2 regions of the Amorphus sp. MBR-141 genome follow, and region 1 is predicted to be linked to the other one. Evidence: predicted binding sites of a transcription regulator. Region 1 holds the regulator's gene; the other holds the start of a gene.

Region 1 (11,423 bases):
CCAGCCGGCTGTCGCGGACCACGAACACGTGGTCGCCCTCGTAGACCGAGGCGGCCGACAGCCGCAGCGAGTCCTCGAAGCGTCGGCCGGGCATCCGCACCTCGACGAAGGCGCCCGGCCGCGGCAGCGGCGTGCCGGCGTCGGCGTCCAGGTGGGCATAGACCTGGATGCCGCCCCGCGCGGCGCTGATCTCGGCGCCGACGCGGTCGATCGTCGCCCGGTAGCGCCGCGGCGTCTCGCCGATCCGCCAGACGACCTCGGCGTCGGTGCCGACGAGCCCGCCAACGCCCGATACGAGCGCGCCGTACTGGCGGTCGGAGAGGGTGAACTCGACATCCACCTCGTCGGCCTGGTCGAGGGCCACGGCCAGGTCGTTCTCGCCGATGCGACGGCCGACCTCCACCTCCTCCGCCACCACGACGCCGTCGAACGGCGCCTTGAGCGACGTGTCGGCGAGGTCGCGCTCGGCGTTGCGGACGCGCCATTCGAGCCGTTCGATGGTGGCCGTCTGCTGGTCGATGCCGGCCTTCTCGATGGCGATCTCGTTGGTCAGCTGGTCGAGCGACTGGCGGCGCTGGCTCACCAGCAGCGTGCGCTCGTCGACCGACTGCGCGGTGCCGGCCTGGCGTTCCACCAGCGTCCGGGCCCGCTCCAGGTCGCGCTCGGCGAGCTCCAGCTGGGTCTGCACCTGCTCCAGCGCACCGCTCTTCAGGGCGACGCGGGCCTTGGCCGCCGCCATCTCCGCCTTCGCCTCGGCCAGGTTGGCGCGGGCCTCCACCAGCGCACCCTCGTAGGCGAACGGATCGATGCGCAGCAGCGTCTCGCCCTCGGCGACCGCGCCGCCGACCCGGACCGACGGCGACACCTCGACGATCTCGCCGCCGACCAGCGCCCGCAGCTCGACCCGGGCGGCGGACACGACCTCGCCGTAGACCGCCACCGTCGGGCGGTGGGGGCCGCGGTCAAGCTCGGCGGTTTCGACGGAATAGGCCGTTTCCTCGGGCGCCTTGCGGGCGACCTCGGGCCTGGAGGCGATCAGCCACTGGGTCAGCGCCACCGCCCCGGCGAGCACCAGCACCGGCAGCACGGCCTTGGCGGCAACGCCAAGGGCCGTCCGCATCCGCTTTCGGGGACTGGGCTGGTGGTCTGCCAACGTCGATCAAGCCTCATCACCGGGCCGCCGGCGGAAGCCGGGCCCGTTCTGGACACGCTAACGCGTGGCCTGCGCTCGTCCTACGAGTCCGTCTCGAAATCGGATGGATCGAACCGGTAGGTGGAGCTGCAGAACTCGCAGGTCACGACGATTTCGCCGTCCTCGACCATGTCGCGGCGCTCCTCGGCATCGAACTGGCGGACGATGCCCTCCACCCGCTCGCGCGAGCACGAGCAGATCTCGGCCACCGGCAGCGGCTCGAACACCCGCACGTCGCGCTGGTGGAACAGCCGCAGCAGCAGCCGCGGCGGCGCGATCTCCGGGTCGATGAGCTCGACGTCGTCGAGGGTGCCGACGCGCGCCAGCGCCTCGACCCAGGCGTCGTCGGGCTCGGCCTCCGGCGTGGTCATCGTTTGCGGCGCGTCGCCGGGATCGAGATCGCGGTGGCGGACGCGGTCCTCCGACTCCGGCAGGAACTGCACCAGCACGCCGCCGGCGCGCCAGCTGTGCCGCGGCCCCTCGCCCTCGCGCCGCTCCAGCACCTCCGCCACGGCAAGCCGCACCGTGGTGGGGATCTGCTCGGACTGGGCGAAATAGGCATGCGCCACCTCTTCCAGGCTGGCGCCCTCCAGCGCGACGACGCCCTGGTAGCGGCGCATGTGGCCGCCGGGATCGATGGTCAGCGCCAGCTGGCCCTTGCCGACCAGGTCGGTGAAGGCGACGGTGCCCGCCTCGGCCAGCGCGGCGATCGCCTCTGCGTCGAAGCGCGCATAGGCCCGCACCCGGTCGGGCGAGCGGAAGTCCACCACCAGCAGGCTCACCGGCCCGTCGCTCTGGATCTGGGTGATGAACCGCCCCTCGAACTTGAGGGCGCTGCCCAGCAGCACGGTCAGCACCATCGCCTCGCCGAGCAGCCGGGCGACCGGCTCCGGATAGCCGTGGCGCGACAGCACGCCATCGACCACCGGGCCGAGATGGGCCACGCGCCCGCGCACGTCGAGCGCGTTCACTGCAAAAGGCAGAACGAGATCGTCGGGGGGCAACCTCAAGGGGTCTGCGCCACCGCTCGTCATTCCGCCGCCAACGTCTCCGCCAAACACCATGCCAGAATTCCTTTCTGCGCATGTAGGCGGTTTTCGGCCTCGTCAAAGACCACCGACTGCGGCCCGTCGATCACGCTTTCCGTGACCTCCTCGCCGCGGTGGGCCGGCAGGCAGTGCATGAAGATCGCCTGCGGGTTGGCCGCCGCCATCAGCCGGTCGTTGACCTGATAGGGCTTCAGAAGGTTGTGGCGGCGCTCGCGTTCGCGGTCGCCCATCGACATCCAGGTGTCGGTGACGACGCAGTCGACCCCGTCGACGGCCTCGAACGGATCGTCGGTCCAGACCACCTTGGCGCCGGCGGCGCGGGCCCGCTCGATGCTGCCGTCGTTGGGCGCCAGCTGCTTCGGCGTGGCGATGCGCAGCTCGAAGGCGAAGCGCTCGGCGGCGTGCAGCCAGGAGGCCAGCACGTTGTTGGCATCGCCCGTCCAGGCGACGCTCTTGCCGGCGATCGGCCCGAGGTGCTCCTCGAAGGTCAGCACGTCGGCCATGATCTGGCACGGATGCGAGACCTTGGTGAGGCCGTTGATGATCGGCACGGTGGCGAACTCGGCGAACTCGATGAGCGCGTCGTGGTCGAGGATGCGGATCATCACCGCGTCGACGTAGCGCGACAGCACGCGCGCCGTGTCGGCGATGGTCTCGCCGCGGCCGAGCTGCATTTCGGCGCCGGTCAGCATGATCGTCTCGCCGCCGAGCTCGCGCATCGCCACGTCGAACGAGACGCGGGTGCGGGTCGACGGACGCTCGAACACCATCGCCAGCACGCGGCCGGCCAACGGTCCGTGGCCGCGGCGGGCGCCGTCGCGGGTGCCCTTCATGGCGCGGCTGTTGTCGATGATCCCCCGCAGCACATCCTTGGAGAGGACGTCCAGGTCGAGAAAGTGCCGTGTCTTGCCGTTCGTCGTCATGCCGTACCCCCGGCCTTGGTCAGTTCGCTCGCCTCCAGCGCCGTCGCGGCGTCGTCGAGGCGGTTGATGGCTTCGTCGATCTCCGCCGCGGTCACCACCAGCGGCGGCAGCAGACGGACGACGTTGTCGCCCGCGCCGATGGTGACGAGACCCGCCTTGCGCGCCGCCAGCACCACGTCGCCGGACGGAGCCCGGCATTTCAGGCCCAGCATCAGGCCCTCGCCGCGCACGCTTTCGAAGATGCTCGGATGGGAATCCACCACCGCTGCGAGCTTCTGTTTCAAGATCAGGCCTTTCTCGGCCACCTGGTCGAGAAAGCCGGGTGCCAGCACCACGTCGAGCACGGCATTGCCGATCGCGCAGGCGAGCGCGTTGCCGCCATAGGTGGAGCCATGGGTGCCCGGCACCATGGCGTCGCCCACCTCGGCCGTCGCCAGGCACGCGCCCAGCGGGAAGCCGCCGCCGACGCCCTTGGCGATCGCCATCACGTCCGGGGTGATCCCCGACCACTCGTAGGCGAACAGCTTGCCGGTGCGGCCGATGCCGGTCTGCACCTCGTCGAGGACGAGCAGCGTGCCGGTCTCGTCGCACAGCTCGCGCAGCTTGCGCATGAACTCGTTGGCGAACGGGCGGATGCCGCCCTCGCCCTGCACCGGCTCGATCATCACCGCCGCCGTGTCGGGGCCGACGGCCGCCTTCACGGCCTCGAAGTCGCCGAACGGCACATGGTCGAAGCCCTCCATCGGCGGGCCGAAGCCTTCCAGGTACTTCGCCGTGCCGCCGGCCGCGATGGCGGCCATGGTGCGGCCGTGGAAGGCCCCTTCGAAGGTGACGATCCGGTAGCGGTTCGGCGCGCCGTTGGCGAAGTGGTAGCGCCGCGCCGTCTTGATCGCCGCCTCGGTCGCCTCGGTGCCGGAGTTGGTCACGAAAACGCGGTCGGCGAAGGTCGCCGCGCACAGGCGCTCGGCGAACCGCTCCTGCTCGGGAATCCGGAACACGTTCGAGGTGTGCCAGACCTTGCTGGCCATGGCGGTCATGGTTTCGACCAGGTGGGGATGGGCGTGACCGAGCGCGGTCACGGCGATGCCCGAGCCGAAATCGAGATATCGTCGGCCGTCGGACCCGTTGAGCCAGGCACCCTCGCCGCTCTCGAACGAGAGATCAGCGCGCGCATAGGTCTTGTACAGGGCCGACGTTGTCATTGGTTCTCTCAAGTTTAGGTGCCGCGGTCGGATTGTTGGCACCCGAAAAACAAATCGTGCCGCCAAGAGGCGGCACGATGGAAAGCTTTCTATATTCGAGGAACGCCGCCCGCTGTCAATGTCCGACGGCCTTCCGGCAGGGTTCCCGCATGGCTGCGGCGGCGGGAATTCGGTTGGGGAAAACCGACGCGCCGCAGGCCACCTGGATCAGCTGAATCTTGTCATCGATTCGCGTGATGTTGTAGTATCTAAATCGTTAAGGCACGACATATCGTGCACGGCCCCACCCAGACCCGCATCGGCGCACACACGCGGCGTTGTCCGCGAGGCCGAAGGATTCTGCGAGCCACAGACGGAGGTCCCGAGATGGCCGACGACACACCGATGTCCTGGACTGAAGAACGCGTTTCGCTCCTCGAGAAACTCTGGGCCGAGGGGCTGAGCGCGAGTCAGATCGCCGGACAGCTGGGAGGTATCACCCGCAACGCGGTGATCGGCAAGATCCATCGCCTCGGCCTGTCCGGTCGCGCCAAGGCGCCGGGCGCGTCCCGGCCGCGCAAGCCGCGCCCGGCCTCCAAGCCGAGCGGCGGCCGCGTCGGGGGCAACGGCGGCGGCGCGACCACCAGTGGCGGTGGCGGCGGCGGCGCGGCGATCTCCCGCCAGACCCGTCTCGTCGGCAACACCGCGCTGAAGATCGTCGCCCAGGCCGAGATGGAAACCCAGCTGGCGCCGACCGCGGCGATGTCGGCCGAAGTCGTCCCGTTCGGCGAGCGCAAGACGCTGATGGAGCTCAACGAGCACACCTGCCGCTGGCCGATGGGCGATCCGGGCAGCGACGACTTCGCCTTCTGCGGCCGCGAGTCGACGCCCGGCCAGCCCTACTGCAACGCCCATTCGCGGGTCGCCTACCAGCCGGCGCCCGATCGCCGCAAGTCCCGCTCCGGCGGCGGTGGCAGCGGCAGCCGCTGACCGGCGCCGCAGCCCGGGTAGCGGGTATGGGGCCACGTCCAGTCGATCAGGTGTGACCGCCTGATCGGACGTGGCTCTGGCCCGGCCGCCCGTCCTGAGCCTGCCAGATCCCGGCGCCGCGGCGCCGGGATTTTTCGTGCCCGGCGCCGTGCCTGGAAGGACGACGCGTCCGGCACGACGGCGGCCGCCCGCCATCGGCGCGCCGCCCCCGCCGCTCCGGCTCCGGCTATTTCTCCAGGACGGCGAACTGGTCGTTGAAGGCATAGCCCGCCCCGCGCACCGTGCGGATCGGATCGAGCGCCTTGCCGCGGTTGATCGCCTTGCGCAGCCGGCCGACGTGCACGTCCACGGTGCGCTCGTCGACATAGACGTCGTGGCCCCACACCCCGTCGAGCAGCTGCTCGCGGGAGAACACCCGGCCCGGCGACTGCATCAGGAACTCCAGCAGGCGGAACTCGGTCGGCCCGAGATGGATCTCGCGGCCGGCCCGGCGCACCCGGTGGGTGGTGCGGTCGAGCTCGATGTCGCCCGCCGACAGCATGCCCGACACCACCGCCGGCTTGCTGCGGCGCAGGATCGCCCGGATCCGCGCCATCAGCTCCGGCACGGAGAACGGCTTCACCATGTAGTCGTCGGCGCCGGTCGACAGGCCGCGGATGCGTTCGGCTTCCTCGCCCCGCGCCGTCAGCATGATGACCGGCAGCTTCTCGGTCTGGGCGCGGTTGCGCAGCCGCCGGCACAGCTCGATGCCGGACAGGCCCGGCAGCATCCAGTCGAGGATGAGCACGTCCGGCACGCTCTCCCGCAGCCGGATCTCGGCGTCGTCGCCGCGCGCGCAGGCGTCGACCGCGTAGCCTTCCGCCTCCAGGTTGTAGCGCAGCAGCAGCGTCAGCGATTCCTCGTCCTCGACGATCAAGACCTTCGGCATGAGCGCACGCCCCCGTTCCTGCTCAATCGTCTGCGCTGTAATTGGCCGGGATATAGCTTGATTCATCATGCTTGGGTCGTTCCTCCTGCGGCTGCTCGCCGGTGACCATGAAGTGGATGTTTTCGGCGATGTTGGTCGCGTGATCGCCGATCCGCTCGATGTTCTTCGCGCAGAAGAGGAGATGGGTGCAGAAGGTGATGTTGCGCGGATCCTCCATCATGTAGGTCAGGAGTTCGCGGAACAGCGAGGTGTACATGGCGTCGATCTCGTCGTCGCGGTTGCGCACCGCATGGGCCGCCTCGAGATCCTGGGCCGTGTAGGCGTCGATCACCGCCTTCAGCTGCTCCAGCGTGATCTCCGAGATGTGCTCGACCCCGAAGATCAGCCGCTTCGAGTGGAACTGGCCCTGCAGCGCGATCACCCGCTTGGCGATGTTCTTGGCAAGATCGCCGACCCGTTCCAGGTCGCTCGACACCCTGAGCGCCGCGATGATCTCGCGCAGGTCCTTGGCGACCGGCTGGCGGCGCGCGATGACGCTGATGGCGCGCTCCTCCACCTGCCGCTGCATCTCGTCGAGGCGGTGGTCCTGGAGGATGACGCCCTGGGCCCGGGCGATGTCGATCTTGGCCAGCGCCGTCACCGCCTCGGAGACCAGCCGCTCGGCCAGCCCGCCCATTTCGGCGATGCGGCCGACCAGGTCGCGCAGTTCCTCGTCGTAGGCTCCGGTGATGTGGTCGCTCATGTCGGTTTCTTCTTCGTTCGCCGGAGCACGCCCCGCTCGGATCGGGCTGATCCGGGCGGCGCGGATGTGCTCGCCTGATGACCCGCGATGACGATGACTCCAGGTCCGGGCGACCTGCAATCACAAACCGCGGCCGTTGCGCGCGACCCGGCGCGGGACCGGGCCGACCGGGCCGCCCCCGGCCCGGCCGCTCAGCCGAAGCGGCCGGTGATGTAGTCCTGGGTGCGCGTTTCCTTCGGGCTGGTGAAGACGAAGTTGGTGGGCCCCTCCTCGACCAGCAGCCCGAGATGGAAGAACGCCGTGCGCTGGGAGACGCGCGCCGCCTGCTGCATCGAATGGGTGACGATGACGATCGTGTAGTTCTCGCGCAGCTCGTCGATCAGCTCCTCCACCTTGGCGGTGGCGATCGGGTCGAGGGCCGAGCACGGCTCGTCCATCAGGATCACTTCCGGGTTCACCGCGATGGCGCGGGCGATGCACAGGCGCTGCTGCTGGCCGCCCGACAGGCCGGTGCCGGCCTCGTGCAGCCTGTCCTTCACCTCGTTCCACAGGCCCGCCTTCTGCAGGCTCTTCTCGACGATCTCCTCGAAGTCCGCCTTCGAGCGGGCGAGGCCGTGGATCTTCGGGCCGTAGGCGATGTTGTCCCAGATCGACTTCGGGAACGGGTTCGGCTTCTGGAACACCATGCCGACGCGCGCCCGCAGCTCGACCACGTCGAGGCGCGGATCGTAGATGTTGGTGTCCGAGATCAGCATCTCGCCCTCGACCCGGCAGCTGTCGATGGTGTCGTTCATGCGGTTGAAACAGCGCAGGAACGTCGACTTGCCGCAACCCGACGGGCCGATGAAGGACGTCACCGCCCGCTCGGGAATGTCGATGGAGACCCCGTACAGGGCCTGCTTCGCGCCGTAGAACACATCGACGCCCGAGGCCTTGATCTTCACCGGCCGCGGCTGCGCGTCCGGCGTCCGGACGGTCTCCACCATCACCTTTTCCTTCGCTTCGACTGCCACTGCACTCATCACCACTCTCCCGTCACTTGCGAGGCTGGCCCGGTCCCGGTCGCCATCCTCGGTTCGATTACCAGCGCCGCTCAAGCTTGCTGCGCAAAAATATCGCGATCATGTTCATCACGATCAGGAAGCCGAGCAGCACGAGGATCGCCGCCGAGGTCCGCGCCATGAAACCGCGTTCCGGGCTGTCGGCCCAGATGAAGATCTGCGTCGGCAACGCCGTTGCCGGGTCGAGGATCCCGCCAGGCGGGCTGGTGATGAAGGCGTTCATGCCGATCAGCAACAGCGGCGCCGTTTCGCCCAGCGCCTGGGCCAGGCCGAGGATGGTGCCCGTCAGGATCCCGGGCAGCGCCAGCGGCAGCACGTGGTGCATCACCACCTGGTGCTTCGATGCGCCCATGCCGAGCCCTCCCTCGCGGATCGACGGGGGCACCGCCTTCAGCGCCGCTCGGGTGACGATGATCATGGTGGGCAGCGTCATCAGCGAGAGAACCATGCCGCCGACCAGCGGCGCCGATCGGGGCAGCCCGAAGAAATTCAGGAAGACCGCCAGGCCCAGCAGGCCGAACACCACCGAGGGCACCGCCGCCAGGTTGTTGATGTTCACCTCGATGACGTCGGTTATCCGGTTCTTCGGGGCGAACTCCTCCAGATAGATGGCCGCCGCGATCCCGACGGGGAAGCTGATGAAGAAGCAGACGAGCAGGGCGTAGAAGGATCCGACGATCGCCCCCGACAGACCGGCGAGCTCGGGAAAGCGGCTGTCGGCGTTGAAGAAGAGGCCCCAGTTGAAGGGCGTGGACACCAGCCCGCGCTCCTCCAGCTCGTTGAACAGCCGGACCTGGACATCGGACACGCGACGCCGGTCCTCCGGCGTATCCGCCGAGATGACCCCCTTGTTCAACTGGTCGATGGGATCGGCCACCGGGATGTCGAAGGTCACCTTGCGGCCGATCAGCGACGGATCGGCAATGACGCGGTCCCGCACGAGGAACCGCGCATTGCGCGTCATCATCTGCTCGAGTTCGCGGTACTCGCTCTGGTCGATGTCCGGGAACTCGGCCTGCAGGGCCCGCATGATAATGTCGCGGTAATCCCCCTTGGACGGGTCGGCGGCATCGATCTCCGCCGGATCGATCTCGATCGTCAGGGCGATCTGGGTCTGGACGAACGCCTGATAGCCCGTCGATACCAGCGACACGATCAGGATGCCGAGCAGCCCGATGGCGGTCGAGATCGCGGCGATCCCGAAGATCTGGAGGCGCCTGTCGGCCCCGTGGCGCTTCTTCCGGCGCGCCACGGCTTCCTTGCTCTGCCAGAAGCCGTCCGTGTTGTCTGTCGTGCTCATCTAATCGTACTTCTCGCGGTATTTCTGGACGATCCGGATCGCCAGAACGTTGAGGCACAGCGTGATGATGAAAAGAACCAGGCCCAGTGCGAACGCGGCCAGCGTCTTGGGACTGTCGAAGGACGTGTCTCCGATGAGGAGGGTCACGATCTGAACCGTCACCGTGGTGACGCTGTCGACGGGATTGAAGGTCAGATTGGCGATCAGGCCGGCGGCCATCACGACGATCATCGTCTCGCCGATGGCCCGGCTGAGGGCCAGCAGGATGCCACCCATGATGCCCGGCAGCGCCGCCGGCAACAGCACGTTCAGCATCGTCTCGCTGCGGGTCGACCCCATCGCCAGCGAACCGTCCCGCATCGCCCGCGGCACCGCATTCAGCGCGTCGTCGGACAGCGAGGAAATGAACGGGATGATCATGATCCCCATCACGCCGCCGGCGGCCAGCGCGCTGTTCGGCGACACCGCCAGCCCCATGGCGGACCCGAACTCGCGCACCGCCGGCGCGACGATCAGTACGGCGAAGAAGCCGTACACCACCGTCGGCACCCCGGCGAGGATCTCCATGATCGGCTTCACGGTCGCCCTTACCCGATCGTTGGCGTACTCGACCAGGTAGATGGCGGTGAGAAGGCCGATCGGGGTCGCCACCAGCATGGCGATGGAGGCGATGAGCAGCGTACCGGTGAACACCGGGACGGCCCCGAAGGCGCCCGCGGCGGCGATCTGGTCCGCGCGGATGGGGATCTGCGGCTCCCAGTTCAGGCCGAACAGGAACTCATGGATCGAGACCATCTGGAAGAACGCCCAGGCCTCGAAGAGGAGCGAGCCGATGATGCCGAGCGTGGTCAGGATGGCCAGGGCGGCGCAGAAGATCATCAGGCCGGAAACGATGCGCTCGACGTTGTTTCTGGCACGGAACCGCGACGACAGGCGCGACCGGGCGACCATCATGGCCAGGATCATGAGCGCCAGGATCACGACGACCATCGCCCAGTGCGCGATTTCCTGCCAGCGGACGAAGCGCTCCGCGGCGGCCTTGATCTCCGGAGCCGGCTCGCCGAACACCCGGCCGGTGGTGACGTTGTGGATTTCCTGGATGTAGAGGTTCAGCTGCGACGGCGACGCTCCGTCGGTCATCTGCGCCGGCAGGCTGCCGAGCAGCAGGTGGTCGATTGCCGAGCCCTGCAGACCGACCCAGAACAGCAGCAGGATCAGCGCCGGGATGCCGACCCAGACGGCGACGAAGGCGCCGTGATAGGACGGAAGCGAATGGATCTTCTCTTGCGACTGCGCAGCAAATCGAGATCCAGTCGTCCGGCCAACGAAATACGCGATGAGCGACATCGCAATGATGAGAAGTAGCGCGTAGCCAAACACGAACTCGCCCCCGATTCAGCTGGATTTAGTCCTGGCGGCGACTGGACCGCCCCCGCGCGCTTCAACGTTCTGTGTCGTGTCTAGCTGTGCTGTGGCTGGAGCACGATGGCTTCAGGTCTCGATGACTTGAAGCCCGCAAACGGGATCGATTCCAAGTTCAGGCGCGACAATCAAGACCCCGAGCGATTTCCCGGCGTTCGGATCGCCTCGAGGGGACCGAAGGGGGGCGCAAGGGAAGCCGGCGGGCGCACGGTCGTGCACCCGCCGGTCCAGATGTCGAACAGGAGCCGGATCAGCCCTTCGGCGCCTGCATGGAGGTGCCGTTGACGGCTTCGTCGGTGGTCTGCTCACGCTTCTCGTCGGAAAGGGACGTGAGGCCCCGCTCCTTCAGGTAGCCGTCAGACCCGAGCGCGTCCTCGGAGACGTACTCCTCGATGAACGCCTGCAGGCCCGGGATCGCGTTGCGGTGCGCGTTCTTGATGTAGAAGTAGAGCGGCCGCGCGATGTCGTACTCGCCGGAAGCGATCGTGTCGAAGGACGGCTCGACGCCGTTCACGGCCACGGCCTTCAGCTTGTCCTCGTTCTCGTACAGGAACGAGTAGCCGAAGATGCCCAGCGAATTCGGGTCGGCTTCGATGCGCTGAACGATCAGGTTGTCGTTCTCGCCGGCTTCGATG
Region 2 (11,423 bases), on a different contig from region 1:
CGTGCCGTGGTCGTTCACCAGAACGCGGCCGCGGACCACCGGGTTGAGCGCGTTGACGGCGCGCAGCAGCGTCGACTTGCCCGATCCCGACAGGCCCATCAGCACGAGGATCTCGCCCTCGGCCACCGTCAGCGAGCAGTTGTGGACGCCCAGCACCTGACCGGTCTCCGACTGGATCTCGGCGCGGCTCTGGTTGGCGTCCATCAGCGGCAGCGCCAGCTGGGGCTTGTCGCCGAAGACGATGTTCACCTCTTCGAAGACGACCGCGTTGCCGCGGCCGTCCTCGGCCTTCTCGATCGTTTCAGTCGTGCTCATGAGCGGCGCCCCCGGATGCGAAGCACGCGGTCGAGCATGATCGCCACGACCACGATGATGAAGCCGCTCTCGAAGCCGAGCGCCGTGTTGACCTGGTTGAGGGCGCGGACGACCGGAACGCCGAGCCCGTTGGCGCCGACGAGGGCGGCGACCACCACCATGGAGAGCGACAGCATGATGGCCTGGTTCAGCCCGGCCATGATCTGCGGCATGGCATAGGGAAGCTCGACCTTGGTCAGCTTCTGCCATCCGGTGGCCCCGAAGGAGTCGGCGGCCTCGAGCAGCGGCATCGGCGTCGAGACGACGCCCAGATGGGTGAGGCGGATCGGGGCGGGAAGCACGAAGACGACGGTGGCCAGCAGGCCCGGGACCATGCCGATGCCGAAGAAGACGATCGCCGGAATGAGATAGACGAAGGTGGGCAACGTCTGCATCAGATCGAGGACAGGCTGCAGCACCTTGTAGAGATTGGGGCGATGGGCGGTGGCGATCCCGACCGGAACGCCGATGGCCATGCAGACCAGACAGGCCGACACGACCAGCGTCAGGCTTTCGGTCGTCTCTTCCCAGTAGCCCTGGTTGATGATGAAGAGGAAGCCGAGGACGACGAAGAGCGCCATCTTCCAGCTTTTCTGCAGCCACCAGGCCAGCAGGGCGAAAAACGCCACCACGACCAGTTCCGGCGGCGTCTGCAGGATCCAGAGGAACCCGTCGATGAGGCGGGTCATGATCTCCGCGAGGCCGTCGAAGAACCAGGCGCCGTTCGCCTGCAGCCAATCGAAAATCTCGGCCGCCCAATGTCCCACCGGGATCTTGTACTCGGTCAGGAAGTCCACGCGCGAGCCCCTCCGCTTCTGCTGGATATGTCTCCTGATCGGGTCCCGGGGACCCGGTCAGGCAGGATAGCGCAATTCACCGCATCTGGAGCAGTTTCCGGACGGCCCGTCGGACCGCCCCTCTTCCGGGCTGTTCCAGACCCCGCCCGGACGGGTCCGGGCGGGGTCAAATGCGGGGGAATTAAAGGCCGAGTTCTTTCTTCACGGCCGGCAGGCCCGGCTCGCCGTCGACGGTGGTCACGCCGTCCAGCCAGCTGTCGAGCACGTCCGGATTGGCCTTCAGCCACTTGGCGGTCGCATCGTCGGCGTTGGCGCCGTCGTCGAGAATCTCACCCATGATCTTGTTTTCCATGGGCAGCGAGAAGGTCAGGTTCTTGAGGAGCTTGCCGACGTTCGGGCATTCCTCGACGAACCCCTTGCGGGTGACCGTGTTGACCACGCCCTCGCCGCCGAAGAAGTCCTCGCCGCCGGTGAGATACTTGAGGGAGTAGTTCGCGTTCATCGGATGGGGTTCCCAGCCGAGGAAGACGATCGCCTCCTCCTTCTTGTACTTGCGGCCGACCATGGCCAGCATGCCCTGCTCGGAGCTCTCGACCACTTCGAAGCCCTTGAGGTCGAACTTGTTGTCCTCGGTCAGCGAGACCAGGTAGGCATTGCCCTCGTTGCCGGGCTCGATGCCGTAGATCTTGCCGTCCAGCTCGTCGCGGAACGTGTTGATGTCCGCGTAGGTCTTCAGGCCCTTGTCGTAGAGGTAGGTCGGCACGGCGAGCGTGTACTTGGTGCCCTGCAGGTTCTCGTGGACGCTCTCGATCTCGCCGGAGTCGAGGTACGGCTTGATGGCGGAGGTCTGCGCCGGCATCCAGTTGCCGAGGAACACGTCGACGTCGTCGCTCTTCAGCGATGCAAAGGTCACCGGCACCGACAGCACCTTCACGTCGACGTCGTAGCCGAGGCCCTGCAGAACGTGCTTCGTCGCGGCGGTGGTGGTCGTGATGTCGGTCCAGCCGACATCGGACATCGTAACGGAGTCGCATTTGGCCTGGGCGTACGCGGCGCCGGAGAGCATTGGCGCAGTCGCGAGGGCGAACGCGCAAATCGAGCCGAAGGTGCGAAGCATATGAGTATCTCCCGTTTCCGTGGCAGCGCCCCTCAATGACGGGCGCAGAAAAATGTGTTCCCTCGCCTTACCGGTTGGTTTGTCCACCGGCTGGACGGTCTTTCTTGATTGATCAGTCAATCAACATCATATTGACACAGATGTAAACGGCCTTGGTTCGCGCAACCCCGCGCCAACAATGGGCACGAACGCCCGAAGACGGAGTCGGATGCCAAAGGTTGGGATACAGGCGGTCCGCAAGGACGCCCTCGTGCTGGCAGCGATCGCGGAGGTCGGAGCGGTGGGCTCCCTCGACGTGACGGTCGCCGGAATTGCCCGGCGCGCGGGCGTATCCTCGGCGCTTGCCCATCACTACTTCGGGTCGAAGGATGACATCCTTCTCGCCGCGATGCGGCGCATTCTCGACGACTTCGGCGCGCAGGTGCGCGAGGGCTACCAGAGCTGCGACAGCCCGCGCGAGCGTCTGCACGCCGTCATCGAGGCCTGCTTCGAGCCGGGCCAGTTCGAGCCCGCCGTTATCGCGGCGTGGCTGGTCTTCTACGTGATGGCCCAGCGCTCGCCCGAGGCGGCACGGCTGCTGGCCGTCTATCAGCGCCGGCTGGACAGCAACCTCGTCTCGGCCCTCGTCGAACTGGCACCCGAGGACGATGCACGGCGCATCGCCAAGGGCCTCGCCGCCATGATCGACGGCTTCTACATCCGCGCGGCGCTGCGCGCCCACACCGTCGACCCCGCCCAGGCGGCTGCGATGGTCGTCGACTATCTCGACCTCAGCCTCGCCTGCCTTGCCACGACCCAACAGGAGACCGTCGGATGACAGCCAAACCGAACGTTCTCATCCTTATGGTGGATCAACTCGCCGGCCCGTTCTTCCCCGACGGCCCGGCCGACTTCCTGCATGCGCCGAACCTCAAGGCGCTCGCCGCCCGTTCGACCCGCTTCGCCAACGCCTACACCGGCTCGCCGCTCTGCGCGCCGGGCCGGGCGAGCTTCATGTCGGGCCAGTTGCCGCGCCGCACCCGCGTCTACGACAACGCCGCCGAGTTCGCCTCCGACATCCCGACCTTCGCCCATCACCTGCGCCTCGCCGGCTACCAGACGACGCTGTCGGGCAAGATGCACTTCGTCGGCCCGGACCAGCTGCACGGCTTCGAGGAGCGGCTGACCACCGACGTCTACCCGGCCGATTTCGGCTGGACCCCGGACTACCGCAAGCCCGGCGAGCGCATCGACTGGTGGTACCACAACATGGGCTCGGTGACCGGCTCGGGCGTTGGCGAGATTTCCAACCAGCTCGAATACGACGACGAGGTCGCCTACGAGTCCGTCCGCAAGATCTACGATCTCGGCCGGCGCGCCGATGCGCGGCCGTGGCTGCTCACCGTCTCCTTCACGCACCCCCACGACCCGTACGTGGCGCGGAAGAAATACTGGGACCTCTACGAGGGTTGCGACCACCTCGATCCGTCGGTCCCGGCGATCGACTACGCCGACCATGACGCCCATTCCAAGCGCATCTTCGACGCCAACGACTGGCGCAGCTTCGACATCACCGACGCGGATATCCGCCGCTCGCGCCGCGCCTACTTCGCCAACGTCTCCTATCTCGACGACAAGATCGGCGAGATCCTGGAAGCGCTCGACGGCACCGACCAGACGCAAGACACCATCATCCTGTTCGTGTCCGACCACGGCGACATGCTCGGCGAGCGCGGCCTGTGGTTCAAGATGAGCTTCTTCGACGGTTCCTCCCGGGTGCCGCTGATGATCGCCGCGCCGCAGATGGCGCCGGGCCGCATCGACACGCCGGTCTCGACCATGGACGTCACGCCCACCATCGCCGACCTGGTCGGCATCAATCTGGGCGAAGTGACCCCGTGGACCGACGGCGAGAGCCTGGTGCCGATCGCCTCGGGCGCCGCCCGCCAGGTACCGGTGCGGATCGAGTACGCCGCAGAAGCCTCCATCGCGCCGCTGGTGGCAATCCGCGACGGGCGTTTCAAATACGTGCATTGCGAGGTCGATCCGCCGCTGCTGTTCGATCTTCAGGCCGACCCCCACGAGCGCCGGAACCTCGCCGATGACCCGGCGCACGCGGAGGTCACCGCGCGGATGGCCGCGCAGGTGCGCGATCTCTGGGACATGCCCGCCTACGACGCCGAGGTGCGCGAGAGCCAGGCCCGGCGCCATGTCGTCTACGCCGCCCTGCGCAACGGCGCCTACTATCCGTGGGACTTCCAGCCCCTGAAGAAGGCGTCCGAGCGCTACATGCGCAACCACATGGACCTGAACGTGCTGGAAGCCTCCCAGCGCTGGCCGCGAGGAGACTGACGTATGCGAGCCCAACCCACCGCCAGCCATTTCGTCGACGGCGCCTATCTGGAGGACGCCGACGGCAAGCCCTTCGAGAGCGTCTACGCCGCCACCGGCGAAACCATTGCCAAGCTCCACGCCGCGACGCCCGCGGTGATCGAAAAGGCGATGGCCTCGGCCGCCCGCGCCCAGGCCGAATGGGCGGCGATGATGCCGGTCGAGCGGTCGCGCATCCTGCGCCGCACCGCCGACATCATCCGCGAACGCAACGCGGCATTGTCGGAGCTGGAGACCCTGGACACCTCCAAGGCGATCCAGGAGACGCTGGTCGCCGACGCCACTTCGGGCGCCGATTCACTAGAGTGGTTCGCCTCGATGGCCGCGTCGATCGCCGGCGAGAGCGTGCCGCTGGGCACCGACTTCGCCTACACCGTGCGCGAGCCGCTCGGCGTCTGCGTCGGCATCGGCGCCTGGAACTACCCGACCCAGATCGCCTGCTGGAAGGCCGCGCCGGCGCTCGCCTGCGGCAATGCGATGGTGTTCAAGCCGTCTGAGATGACGCCACTGTGCGCGCTCAAGCTCGCCGAGATCTTCATGGAGGCCGGTGCCCCGGCCGGCCTGTTCAACGTCGTCCAGGGATTCGGCGAGGTGGGCGCTGCCCTGTCCACCCATCCGCTGACCGCCAAGGTGTCTCTGACCGGCTCGGTGCCGACCGGCGCGCGGGTCTACGCGGCTGCCGCCGCCGGCATGCGCCACGTCACCATGGAGCTCGGCGGCAAGTCGCCGATCCTGATCTTCGACGACGCCGACCTGGAGGATGCGATCGGCGGCGCCATGCTGGGCAACTTCTATTCCACCGGCCAGATCTGCTCCAACGGCACCCGCGTCTTCGTCCAGTCGGGCATCAAGGACCGGTTCATCGAGCGGCTGGTCGAGCGCACCCGGGCGATCCGCATCGGCGATCCACTCGATCCCGACACCCAGATGGGGCCGCTGGTGTCCGAAGCGCAGCGCGAGAAAGTGCTGGGATACGTCGAGACGGGCCGCAGCGAAGGCGCGACGCTGGACTATGGCGGCGGCGTGCCCACGGGTGGCGCATTCGATGCCGGCGCCTACGTGGAGCCGACGATCTTCTCAGACGTCACCGACGACATGACGATCGCCCGCGAGGAGATCTTCGGGCCGGTGATGTCGGTCCTCACCTTCGAGACCGAGGAGGAGGGCGTGGCCCGTGCCAACGGCACCCAGTTCGGTCTTGCGGCCGGCGTGTTCACGCGCGACCTCACCCGAGGCCACCGGGTCGCCGGCCAGCTCCAGGCCGGGATCTGCTGGATCAACACCTACAACCTGACGCCGGTCGAGGCGCCCTTCGGCGGTGTCAAGAAGTCGGGCCTCGGCCGGGAAAACGGCCGCGCCGCGATGGAATTCTACTCGCAGCTCAAGACCATTCACGTGGGCCTCGGTCCCGTCGAGAGCCCCTACTGACACGACAAGGAGGCGGTGCCGGGCGATCCGTCCGGCGATCGTAGAAAATGATATGAGCGAAGCGGATTTCGTGATCGTCGGGTCCGGCTCGGCCGGGTCGGCCCTGGCCGCGCGCCTGTCGGAGGACGGCAGGCACAGCGTGCTCGTGCTGGAGTACGGCGGCAGCGATGCCGGTCCGTTCATCCAGATGCCGGCGGCGCTCTCCTACCCGATGAACATGCCCCGCTACGACTGGGGCTTTGCCTCGGAGCCGGAGCCCGGCCTCGGCGGCCGCCGGCTGGTCACGCCGCGCGGCAAGGTGGTCGGCGGTTCGTCGTCGATCAACGGCATGGTCTATGTCCGCGGCCACGCCCGCGACTTCGACCACTGGGCCGAGAGCGGCGCCACCGGCTGGTCCTATGCCGACGTGCTCCCCTACTACAAGCGCATGGAGCACTGGCACGACGGCGGCCACGGCGGCGATCCGGACTGGCGCGGCCGGTCGGGGCCGATGCACGTCTCGCGCGGCTCCCGCCGGAACCCACTGTTCCACGCCTTCGTGAAGGCCGGCGAAGAAGCCGGCTTCGAACTCACGGCGGACTACAACGGCGAAAAGCAGGAGGGCTTCGGCCCGATGGAGCAGACGGTCTGGAAGGGCCGCCGCTGGTCCACCGCCAACGCCTACCTGAAGCCGGCGCTCAAGCGGTCCAACCTCGACATGGTCCGCTGCCTCGCCCGCCGGGTCGTCATCGAGAACGGCCGCGCCGTCGGCGTCGAGATCGAGCGCGGCGGCAAGATCGAGATCGTCCGGGCGCGGCGCGAGGTGATCCTCGCCGCCTCCTCCATCAACACGCCGAAGCTGCTGATGCTGTCGGGCGTCGGTCCGGCCGCCCACCTGGCCGAGCACGGCATCGACGTGGTCGCCGACCGGGCCGGCGTCGGCAAGAACCTGCAGGATCACCTGGAGGTCTACGTGCAGCAGGCCTGCACCCAGCCGATCACCCTCTACAAGCACTGGAACCTGTTCGGGAAGGCGCTGGCCGGCGCCGAATGGCTGTTCTTCAAGACCGGCCTCGGTGCCTCCAACCAGTTCGAGAGCGCGGCCTTCCTTCGCTCCAAGCCGGGCGTCGAGTATCCCGACATCCAGTATCATTTCCTGCCGATCGCGGTGCGCTACGACGGCAAGGCGGCCGCCGAGGGGCACGGCTTCCAGGCCCATGTCGGCCCGATGCGCTCGCCGTCGCGCGGCGAGGTCACCCTGAAGAGCGCCGATCCCGCCGAGGCCCCGCGCATCTTCTTCAACTACATGTCCACCGAGCAGGACTGGGTCGATTTCCGCCACTGCATCCGGCTGACCCGGGAGATCTTCTCCCAGCCGGCGTTCGACCCCTATCGCGGCAAGGAGATCCAGCCGGGTGCCGCCTGCCAGAGCGACGACGAGATCGACGCCTTCATCTGCGAGCATGCGGAAAGCGCCTACCATCCATGCGGCACCGCCAGGATGGGCAAGGCCAGCGACCCGATGGCCGTCGTCGACCCGGAATGCCGGGTGATCGGCGTCGACGCGCTGCGGGTGGTCGATTCCTCGATCTTCCCGCGCATCACCAACGGCAACCTCAACGGGCCGTCGATCATGGTCGGCGAGAAGGCCTCGGACATGATCCTCGGCAAGCCGCCGCTTGCCGCCGATAACGCCGAACCGTGGATCAATCCGCGCTGGCAGACCTCGGATCGGTAGAGGCTTCGTCGGCTGAACCCGTTCGTCCGGCCGGCGAGAGATCGCTCAGGACCCAAGCTCTCGAGCAGCCCCTCTGCATTCAGGTCGCGTCGAGCTGACCGGGTCACGCCTTCGCGGATTCGGGAGCGAAGCGCGCCTCAGCGCGGCGGTGCCTGCACCGCCGTGCCCGGACCGGCCGGCAGGCCGCTCCGCTCGCCATCGCCGACCGCGCGCCCGGCGCGATCTCCCGCCGCCCTGCAGAGCCAGTCAGCGACCTGCCGGGAGGCCGCCACGTTGCCCCCCTCGGGATTGACGCCGACGCTGTAGGTCGCCCCGGCGACCCGCCGGTCGGGCCACGGCTCCACCAGATGGCCGGCCCGCAGCAGCTCGTCGACCAGGAACAGCGGCGCGACGAGCGCGCCGATGCCGGACAGCGCCGCCTCCAGCGCGATGTAGAAATGCGGAAAGGCGATCGCCTCGGGTGCCGCATGCGTGCCCGTCGCATGGGCGAACCAGCGATCCAGTTCACCGGCGCGCGTTTCCGCCGACACCAGCGGCAGCGCCGACGGCGCCGACGCGCCGGCCAGTCCCGGCGCCATCACCAACCCCAGCTCCTCCACGAAGATCGGACGCGGGTCGAAGCGCGGCGCCAGCGCCCGCCCCCTTCGGACCATCACGTCGCAGTCGAGCGCGTCCCAGTCCTCGGTCGTGTGGGTCGGCCGCACGCGCACCCGTACCCCCTGCCCTGCCGCCTGGAACGACGGCAGCCGCGGGATCAGCCAGCGCATGGCGAAGGTCGCCGGCGCGACCACGTTCAGCTCGGCCGCGCCATCCTCCGCCTCGATCTCGTCCAGGGCGGTGGCAAGAATCCGGCAGGCTTCCGCCGTCGCCGCCGCAAGCCGCTCGCCGGCGGCGTTGGCGATCATGCCGCGGCGCTTCTCCGCGAACAGCGGACGCCCCAGCCACTCTTCAAGCAGCGTGATTTGCTTGCTCACAGCGCCGTGGGTCACAGCAAGATCGTCCGCCGCGGCGGAAACACTCCCGCTCCTGACGACACTTTCCAGCGCCATCATAGATTTCATCGGCGGAAGTCTTCGTTTTGTCATGTGAGCAACCCTCACACATCTCCGATTTTATTTCGATTGAACGAATTCCACGGATCAACATAATGGGAATACGTTCAATACATCGAATATGTATTTGAATTCATTAGCATACAGCACGCCCATGGCGCTTTGATAACAGGGAGCAAGGATGTCCGTCGCAGTGCCCAGGTCCGATGCCGCCGATGACCGAACGGTCGATGTGAACGGCCGCAGCTATCGCTGGCCCCAGCATCCCGTCGTCGTGATCTGCTACGACGGATGCGATCCCGCGTATGTCGAGGCGGCACGCCGCGACGGGGTGGTGCCGCACATGGACCGCATGATGCGCGACGGCTTTGCCGGCGAGGCGCTGGCGGCGATGCCGACCTTTACCAACCCCAACAACGTCTCGATCGTCTGCGGCGCCCCGCCGCGCGTCCACGGCATCTCCGGCAACTACTTCCTCGACGTCGTAACCGGCGACGAGGTGATGATGCTGGACGATGCCGGCATGGTGGCGCCGACGATCCTCTCCGCCTTCTCCCGCGCCGGTGCCGAGGTCGCGACCGTCACCGCCAAGGACAAGCTCTTGAAGGCGCTCGGCAAGGACATGGACGGGATCGCCTTCTCCGCCGAGAAGGCGCATCTGGCGACGCTCGCGCGCAACGGCATCGAAGATGCGACCCGGCTGGTCGGCCGCCCGACGCCGGGCCAGTACCAGCCCGACCTCTCCCTGTTCGTGCTCGATGCCGGCGTCCGGCTGCTCGAGGAGCGGTCGCCCGACCTCCTCTACCTGTCGCTCTCCGATCTCGTCCAGCACAGCCATGCCCCCGGCACCCCGGACGCCAACGCCTTCATGGCCGAGGTGGACGCGCGGCTCGGCCGGCTGGCCGAGCTCGGCGCCACCGTGGGCATCGTCGCCGACCACGGCATGACCGACATGGCGACCGCCGACGGCAGCCCCAACGTCGTCTATCTCGGCGACGCGCTGAACGCCCGCTTCGGCGAAGGCCGCACCCGCGTCATCTGCCCGATCACCGATCCGTTCGTCCGCCACCACGGCGCGCTCGGCGGCTTCGTGCGGGTCCACGTCCTCGACGCGGGGCTCGATGCCGGGACGGTGCTGGCATACGTCGCCGCCATCGACGGCGTCGACCTGGCACTTGGCCGGGACGAGGCTTGCGCACGCTTCGAACTGCCGGCGGACCGCGAGGCCGACATCGTCGTCGTCGGCGCGCCCGGCGTGGCGCTGGGCGCCCGGTCGGCCGACCACGACCTGTCACAGCTCGCAGGTACAAGGCTCCGGTCTCACGGCGGCCTGTCCGAGCAGCGGGTGCCGTTCATCCTCTCGCGGCCGCTCAACGCCGCCTATCGCGCGCGCGCCGAGGGGACCTTGCGCAACTTCGACATTTTCGAGTTCGCCATCAACGGGACGGATTGAAGTCATGGCCCGCGTCATCGCGATCATGCTGGACGGCCTCAGGCGCGATTTCGTGCGCCCGGAGATCATGCCCAACCTCGTCCGCTTTGCCGCCCGCGCGACGGTGTTCGAGGCCCATCGGTCGGTGTTTCCGTCGGCGACCCGCGTCGTCTCGGCGGCCTTCGCCACCGGCTGCCACCCGGCGCGCAACGGCCTGCAGGGCAACGCGATGGCCCTCATGGAAGACGGTCGGCTGGTGCTGCACGACGCCGGCAAGCCGGAGTTCCTGCAGCACAAGCGCGCCGTCACCGGATGTTCGCTCGCCATGCCGACGCTGGCCGAACGGGTCGCCCCCCACGGCGGCGCGATCGTCTTCAACAACGTCTCGCCGGGAGCCGCCTACGCCCACGATCCCGACGGGCACGGCCACGTCTACCATCGCGCCGGATCGTTCGGGCCCGGCCGCATACCGGTCCCCGAGACCGACGCGCTGGCGATCGCGCTCGGCATCGATGGCGACCGGGAGATGACCCGCCGCTTCGTCGCCGAAGGTGTGGACGGCGACGCCGCCTTCGCGCTGCTCTGGCTGTCCGAACCCGACACCTCCCAACACGCCCTGCCGCTCGGCTCGCCGGAGCACCTGGACCTGCTCGCCGCGGTCGACGCGCTTGCCGGCACCGTCATCGGCGCGGTCGACGCCCGCATCGCCGCCGGTGAGGACATCCTGCTGTCGGTCGGCTCCGACCACGGCCACCAGACGGTCACCGAGACGATCGACGTCGCCGGCTCCCTCGTCGCGGCAGGCCTCAAGCAGGCGGACACCTCCGACGATGTGGTGGTGGCGCCCAACGGCACCGCGGCCCTGATCTACATCCACCCCGACCACGCGGAACGGATTGACGCGATTGCCGCGCATCTCGCCGCCCAGCCCTGGGCCGGCCCGGTCTTTCACGGCGCAGCACTGGCTGACATCCGCCACCACCCGGAGACCGGTCCCGCGATCGCCCTCTCGATGGCGGCGAGCGACGCCGACAACGCCTTCGGCGTGCCGGGCCTGAGCGCTGCGGTGATGCCCGGTCCGGGCAAGGCCGACCGCACCGGCTGCGGCCAGCACGGCGGCCTCGCGGCCCGCGAGCAGTCGCCGGTCCTGATGCTG

Evidence for each region. The regulator PhoB, encoded in region 1, activates phosphate uptake and scavenging genes when phosphate is short. The targets are predictions, from matches to a motif close to TGTCATNNANCTGTCAT.
Region 2: phnA (phosphonoacetate hydrolase) is a predicted target of PhoB. The motif match lies at 8,990-9,006, and genes of this name have one in related genera.

The regions. Positions count from the first base shown of each region.
Region 1 covers NZ_JBRJGW010000003.1:294,959-306,381, forward strand. The annotation lists gene ACSSVZ_RS06215 (efflux RND transporter periplasmic adaptor subunit) at 1-1,120, opposite strand, end outside; gene ACSSVZ_RS06220 (Hsp33 family molecular chaperone) at 1,234-2,256, opposite strand; gene argF (ornithine carbamoyltransferase) at 2,223-3,164, opposite strand; gene ACSSVZ_RS06230 (acetylornithine transaminase) at 3,161-4,366, opposite strand; gene ACSSVZ_RS06235 (GcrA family cell cycle regulator) at 4,733-5,335, shown strand; gene phoB (phosphate regulon transcriptional regulator PhoB) at 5,562-6,263, opposite strand; gene phoU (phosphate signaling complex protein PhoU) at 6,286-7,005, opposite strand; gene pstB (phosphate ABC transporter ATP-binding protein PstB) at 7,197-7,991, opposite strand; gene pstA (phosphate ABC transporter permease PstA) at 8,086-9,366, opposite strand; gene pstC (phosphate ABC transporter permease subunit PstC) at 9,367-10,746, opposite strand; gene ACSSVZ_RS06265 (PstS family phosphate ABC transporter substrate-binding protein) at 11,039-11,423, opposite strand, start outside.
Region 2 covers NZ_JBRJGW010000008.1:107,241-118,663, reverse strand. The annotation lists gene choV (choline ABC transporter ATP-binding protein) at 1-315, opposite strand, end outside; gene choW (choline ABC transporter permease subunit) at 312-1,151, opposite strand; gene choX (choline ABC transporter substrate-binding protein) at 1,333-2,268, opposite strand; gene betI (transcriptional regulator BetI) at 2,477-3,085, shown strand; gene betC (choline-sulfatase) at 3,082-4,599, shown strand; gene betB (betaine-aldehyde dehydrogenase) at 4,603-6,066, shown strand; gene betA (choline dehydrogenase) at 6,119-7,783, shown strand; gene ACSSVZ_RS12970 (LysR substrate-binding domain-containing protein) at 7,921-8,832, opposite strand; gene phnA (phosphonoacetate hydrolase) at 9,017-10,288, shown strand; gene ACSSVZ_RS12960 (alkaline phosphatase family protein) at 10,293-11,423, shown strand, end outside.